DNA from 2 places in the Paenibacillus segetis genome. Region 2 is predicted to be linked to the other one. Evidence: riboswitches for the same ligand, from Rfam matches in the RefSeq annotation. Region 2 holds a riboswitch; the other holds the start of a gene.

Region 1 (3,506 bases), on a different contig from region 2:
GAGGTCTTTCGTCCTTAAGTATGTCCTAAGTGGTATATCGGGTTCTTCTTTCATATCCAATCACGCTTGCGGAACAGATAAAACATTCCTGCACCAGCAGTGACCATAATGCCAATAACGATAAAATAACTGTATTTCCCATGAAGTTCTGGCATGTTGTCAAAGTTCATTCCATAAATACCTGTAATCAAAGTAAGTGGAATAAATATGGTCGTGATCGCAGTAAAAACACGCATGATTTCATTCGCACGATTGGCGATGGCTGACTGATAGGCTTCACGTAAGTTGCCCATCAATTCGCGGAAAGTATCAAAGTTTTCAGATATTTTTACAGCATTCTCATAAATATCGCTGAAATACTTTTGCAGTTGGTCGTCGATCAGACGTAGATCTTTTTTATTTAAAATATTTATAACTTCTTTTTGTGGGCCAAGCATTTTTTTGAGCCAAAGAATCTCGCTTCGCAGACCGATAATTTCACTCAGATGAGAGCGTTTGGTATGCATGAGGATATCTTCTTCCAGTTTCTCGATTTTGTACTCAATCCGGTCGCCTACTGTAAAGTAATTATCAACTACAAGGTCGATGAGCAGATAGAGGAAACGGTCAGGTTCGCTTACTTCTTGATCCCATAGGATAGGCTTCACTGCCCGCAGCTCGTTAATCTTTTGTTTCGTTACAGTGATGATGTAATGACGACCTAGGAAAAGGCTCAGCGCACGCAGAAAAATTTCTTCGTCATCATATCGAATGCTATTTACAACAATAAAATAATGATTATCATAAGTTTCAATTTTCGGACGCTGTTCTTCTTCTGTAAGACAGTCCTCCACTGCTAAATCATGCAACGAGAAAAGAGGCTGCAGCAGTGCAAGATCCTCTACATCTGCATCAATCCAGTAAAAGCCTTCTTCTGGAGCAACAGTCGTAGTTTCTACGTCTTCGACAGTCGTGAATACGCCAGCTTGTACGTGACGAATTTTCATATGATTTCCTCCCTTACCCCGAGAGTTTGATCGGGGATGCTCTTGATTAGAGCAAGGGAAAGAACACAGCAGTACGGGAACACCAAAATAGGGTGTTACCTATGTAGTAACCGTAAAATGAAAGAGCCCCAATCTTTCCACGAGTGCCCTGCTGAATTCTTTCCTATGCGATTGTCGTATTGGGGCAGTTCTCCTCTGCGGACTCGGGTCGCCTTCCATTTCTTGGTTCACCTCTTTACCTTAACATTTTCAAACACTTGTCTAGTATAACGCCGCTGTATGAAATGTTACAACCCTTTAAATATCTTAATTTTATTCCCCAGTATATGGTTGGCTATCGGCAGAGGTGCCCCAAATTTTTGGATATGAGTTCTTGACGTAAGTAGGCCTTATACATTAAAGTGAATTCAGGGAACGCATTGTGATATTTATCCCTGAATCATGAATTAAATATAGCGAAATCTTATCAAGAGCAGGTGGAGGGACTAGCCCGATGACACCCGGCAACCGGCGATTTATCGCACGGTGCTAATTCTTGCAGAACCAGACCAGTAGTAATTACAAAGACATGGTTGGTGGTTTCTGAGAGATGAGAGAGGCGCATTCACGAAAATAGATGACGACCTTTCTCTAATGTGAGATAGGTCTCTTTTTGTTATCGCGATACTCTCTGGTAGAAAAACAAATTTCATTTACTGTAAAAAAGGAGCGAAGAATTATGCCGATTAAAATCCCTGATCATTTACCCGCCAAAGAAGTGCTTGAAAATGAGAATATTTTTGTAATGGATGAGAGTCGGGCTTATCGTCAGGACATTCGACCTTTGCGGATTGCTATTCTGAATCTGATGCCGACAAAGGAAACGACAGAGTCTCAAATTTTACGGTTACTCGGAAATACGCCACTTCAAGTAGAGATTGTGTTGCTTCATCCTCGTTCACACACATCGAGGAATACATCTGCAGAACATCTGGAGATGTTCTATAAAACGTTCGATGAGATTAAGAATCGTCGTTTTGACGGGATGATTGTAACGGGTGCTCCTGTTGAACAAATGGAATTTGAAGAAGTGAACTATTGGGAAGAGCTACAAGAAATTTTTGAATGGAGCAAAACTCACGTCACCTCAACATTACACATTTGTTGGGCTGCTCAAGCAGGCTTATATCATCACTTTGGTGTACAAAAAACTTACCTTGAGAAAAAATGTTTCGGCGTGTTTTCACATCGTATTAACATTCCTAATGTTAAATTGCTATTCGGATTTGATGAGGGTTTTCATGTTCCACATTCCCGTCATACGGATGTTGAACGCGCAGATATCGAGGCTAACCCTGAACTGCATATTTTGGCTGAGTCACCGGAAGCAGGTATCTATCTCGTAGCAACCCGTGATGGTAAGCAGATTTTCGTAACGGGTCATTCGGAATATGATCCTTGGTCACTGAAGTGGGAATATGATCGGGATATCGCCAAGGGACTTGAAATTGAATTGCCTGTTAATTACTATCCAAATAACGATCCTTCACTTGATCCGCCTTCAACATGGCGAGCACATGCTAACTTATTATTTTCCAATTGGCTCAATTACTATGTGTATCAGGAAACACCTTATGATATAGACCAGCAAACGGAGTTTGTTTATCAAATTTAATGTGGAGGGATAACTGGTGGCGGACAAAACATTGCGTATTGAAAGTAAGCTTGCACAAATTGGCTCTATAGAGGAACCGGTGACAGGAGCTGTCAATTATCCTATTTATCAGGCGACCGCTTTTCGACACCCTAGATTAGGGCAAAGTACAGGATTTGATTATGCACGAACAAAGAGCCCGACTCGTAAGGTGTTGGAAGATGCGGCAGCGGTGTTAGAAGCCGGTGATGCTGGTTTTGCCTGTAGCTCTGGGATGGCAGCACTGCAAACCGTGTTTACCTTGTTCTCACAAGGTGATCATCTCATTGTATCGCTCGATTTGTATGGTGGGACATATCGTCTACTTGAGCAGATTTTGTCTAAGTACGGTGTAACGGCTTCTTATGTTGATACGAACGATTTAGATGCGCTTGAAAGTGTGCGTAAACCCAACACCAAAGCAGTGTTTATTGAAACACCAACGAACCCTCTTATGATGGTGACCGATATTGAAGCAGTAACTAGCTGGGCACATGTACATGACATTATTACAATCGTAGATAATACGTTACTAACTCCATTCTTCCAGCGTCCACTGGAACTTGGAGCGGATATTGTCGTTCATAGTGCAACGAAGTATTTAGGTGGGCATAATGATGTACTTGCCGGACTGATCGTGACAAAAGATGAGAAACTATCCAAAGAAATTGGCTTTCTACATAATTCCATTGGTGCAGTTCTCAGCCCTACCGACTCTTATCAGCTCATGCGAGGAATGAAGACATTAGCGCTGCGGATGGAGCGTCATGAAAGTAATGCACTGGCAATGGCAAAATATTTAGAGAAGCATCCGCAAATCGCAGAGGTATTCCATCCTGGGCTTCCGG
Region 2 (3,506 bases):
TTGGACCTAGATAAGGTATACAGTAGTACACCCAGCGGTAAACCGATCAGAAACGTGAAGAATGTAGCGTATCCCATCATGAGCAAAGTATCGACCGAAGCACTGCCGATTTCTGACCAATTTACTTTAGAGAAATCTAATCCTCCCATTATCCAATCACCTCCACATCAAGATCGCGTTCCCGAAGCAGTGCAAGGGTTCGGTCAACATCACTTGCGTCACCTTCAAAAGAAACGGTAAGCTGTCCATAAGGTACTTCCTTAATCGTAGAGATTGTTCCATGCAGAATCGCGAAGTTAACATTGGTCTGACGCACTACTTGAGATAGGACTGATTCATACGTTTTAGCACCAAGGAATGTAATTCTAACAAGCCTAGCCCACTGTGGATGCTGCACGGAGTTCGCTAATTTCAATCCAGCCTCAGCAAACGAGTCATGATTGATAAACTCGCGCGTTACTTGGTGCTTCGGCTTAAGGAATACTTGACTCACTGGGCCTTGTTCCACGATATTTCCCTGATGAATAACGGCTACCCGATCACAGATGGTCTGAATGACGTTCATCTCATGTGTGATGAGTAGAATCGTTAAGTTAAACTTTCTGTTAATATCCAGGAGTAGCTTCAAGATCGAATCCGTCGTCTGGGGATCAAGTGCTGATGTCGCTTCATCGCATAGTAACACATCCGGATCGCTAGCGAGCGCTCTAGCAATACCAACCCTCTGCTTTTGTCCTCCAGATAATTGAGCCGGGTACTTATTCCGATGCTCTTCAAGCCCTACTAGGGCCAGGAGCTCATTAACCTTCTTAGCGATCTCAGCCTTCGGTGTTCCGATCAACGTAAGTGGAAAAGCGATGTTGTTATATACCGTGGCAGAGGACAGCAGGTTAAAATGCTGAAAGATCATGCCAATTTTGCTACGCTGACGCTGAAGCTCTCGTTTTCTTAGGCTTGTCAGCTCGGTGCCACCCACCCAAACTTCACCAGTAGTAGGCCGTTCGAGTAAATTAATACAACGGATTAGCGTACTTTTTCCGGCACCGGAATGACCGATGACGCCAAAGATCTCACCTTTTCCTACAGTCAGATTAACACCGGACAAAGCCGTTGTAGCTTTTTGTTTGCTTCCATATGTTTTGGTCAGCTGTTTAAGTTCAATCATGCGGATAACCCCCTTTATAAATTAATGTGTTTCTTCCTTCTTAAGGAGATTCCATCAGGCCTTTTCCTAAAAAAACAAAAGAGCCCCTTTGCAGAATCAAGGGCTCTCTTTACGTAAAGACAATGCCTTCTCATCTGCCAAAATCATGACCACATCAGGTACATGATTTTGAAGGAATTAGCACCATGTCATTTGATCAATAAGCGATAACTTAGATCACTATTAAACAAATCGGTTGCTGGGCTTCATCGGGCCTTTCCCTCCGCCACTCTCGATAAGAAATATGAAGTTATATGAAATCATCGGATGTAATATTTCAGAAACTATTTTAGAGTATAGATACTTTCCTCTGTTTTGTCAAAGAAAAACATTTCCACAAGGATATGACCTTCACCGTTGCCATCTTTTAACTATATATTCGAAGGCTGTATACAAAGTTTTACACACCATTTGATACCCTTGATCCAAATCCTGCAGATGCCCATCGAGATCCTCAAGCTCAATCTTGCCGTATAGTGCCTGATGGCGCTGCCACAGATCATCCTTCAACTCCGAGTTCATATAATGAATTTCTGTATTACGGCGTCCGCGAAGCACATTCAGCGTTTCCTTGTACTGTTCTTTGATCGAAAACAACTTGTCTCCCAGCTCGATATGCACCTTCAGATAATGGAATTGACGGAGTACCGTGAAATAAGAATAATGAGTTTTGACTTTGGACGTATTCAGATCATACATTTCATTGAGAATCGTACCGAGTTTATCTAGAATAGAAAAAACGCGAATAAAGCCGTCTTTGTAGAAAAATACATATCGCGCATAATCACCTTTCTCAGCAGCATCCATATCTTCAACATAATCCTTCACAACCTTCTTACGAAAAAAAGTTGCTGCAAAAAGACACTGCTCCAGTTCATCGAGCGAGGAAATCAACCCATGCGTCCACACTTCAAGCTTCCGGTAATCATGACTTGGATCTTGATGGCGTTCCATTTCTTTCTGTAATAGCTTGACGCCCTGTACCATGATGTCCATTGTATCCGCAAGCAAGCCTTCATTTTGTCTTGGTGGTTCACCAAGTAAACTACGCAACATAACTTTTCCTCACTTCCTAAATTCAGCACTGGATATCCCTTTTTTTGGGATACATCAATATCAATCGACGACTTCTGAGAATCATTTATGCGAAATAGGTTTTCCAACGTTGATCCACTAAAGAAACAACTTCCTCACTTGGGAATAATTCATCTTGGTAACCCGGCTTCATACGGGCATCAATGATCAGCGGCAGACTATATGCCAAATGATGCTGATTAATCTCCGCTACGGAGTAGATATCATCAGTCGGATTAAACCTCGTAAATACAGTCCAGAGGAGGGCCATTTGATCATTAGCTACGATCTCTGCATGGTCAACCAGTATAACTAGTGGCCATTTGGTTCCACGCTCCTTCAAAGTAGTAAGCAGACGCTGCGGAAGCATAGGCTCATTCTCATAAGAGGCACCTGATACAACAAGACAACCATCATGGAATACTTTTATTTGATCCACTTCTGGAATATCTCCCTCATCGTATACCTTCGGAAGTGCTCTGATGGGTTCACCTACTCCAACCAGAATTGCCTTACTACCGAGCTTCTGTTCACGTCCCGTGTAGTCCAGTATATCATTCGACATATTGCTGAATATATACAAATCCGTACATGGATTAAAACGCTCTAATACTGTGGCTAACAACAGCTTAAAGTCTGATAGAACGATCATTTTGTCCGTCAACATCAGAAATTTTGTTAGCGACAGTTCCCTTTGTCCTAAGATTTGAAATCCGGAAATCAATGCCTCTCGTGAATAACTCTCCCGCACAACGGCTGAGGTTAACGTTTGAAATCCACATTCTGCATAGGTCCAGAGTGAACGGACCCTTGGCATTAAGATCGGAAAGGCAGGAGAGAGTAACTTTTGCAAAAATTGCCCTAAATAATAATCTTCCTGATACGGCTTGCCCATAACGGTTGCAGGGTAAATCGCATTTTTCCTATGCCACATATGATTCACGTGAAGTACCGGAAACTCCTGTTTCAGAGAATAATACCCACGGCTGTTCCCGAAGGGGCCCTCAAGACGTCGCTCATGCGGGGGAACTAGTCCTGTTATCGCGAACTCTAATTCTGCCGGAATTTGATGGCCACCTAGCGGATTGTCCACCATGGGGAGCTTTTCTCCAAGTATAAACGATGTCATCAGTAGCTCCGACAATATTTCTGGTACAGGCGCACTGGCTGAAGCAATTAAAGCTGGAGGGCCGCCAAGGAAGATAGAGACGGGTAATGCTTCCCCTCG

What was found. Region 2 has a riboswitch for S-adenosylmethionine ahead of IEW05_RS20230 (methionine ABC transporter ATP-binding protein). Riboswitches for the same ligand answer to the same signal wherever they lie in the genome.
Region 1: it holds a riboswitch for S-adenosylmethionine, as region 2 does, so the genes downstream of both, metA (homoserine O-acetyltransferase MetA) here and IEW05_RS20230 (methionine ABC transporter ATP-binding protein) in region 2, are expected to answer to the same signal.

What each region holds. Positions count from the first base shown of each region.
Region 1 covers NZ_BMFT01000001.1:855,461-858,966, forward strand. The annotation lists gene corA (magnesium/cobalt transporter CorA) at 51-986, opposite strand; SAM riboswitch class I at 1,447-1,582, shown strand; gene metA (homoserine O-acetyltransferase MetA) at 1,705-2,640, shown strand; gene IEW05_RS03715 (PLP-dependent transferase) at 2,657-3,506, shown strand, end outside.
Region 2 covers NZ_BMFT01000003.1:210,028-213,533, forward strand. The annotation lists gene IEW05_RS20225 (methionine ABC transporter permease) at 1-149, opposite strand, end outside; gene IEW05_RS20230 (methionine ABC transporter ATP-binding protein) at 149-1,165, opposite strand; SAM riboswitch class I at 1,293-1,446, opposite strand; gene IEW05_RS20235 (Cthe_2314 family HEPN domain-containing protein) at 1,556-2,260, opposite strand; gene IEW05_RS20240 (UbiD family decarboxylase) at 2,346-3,506, opposite strand, start outside.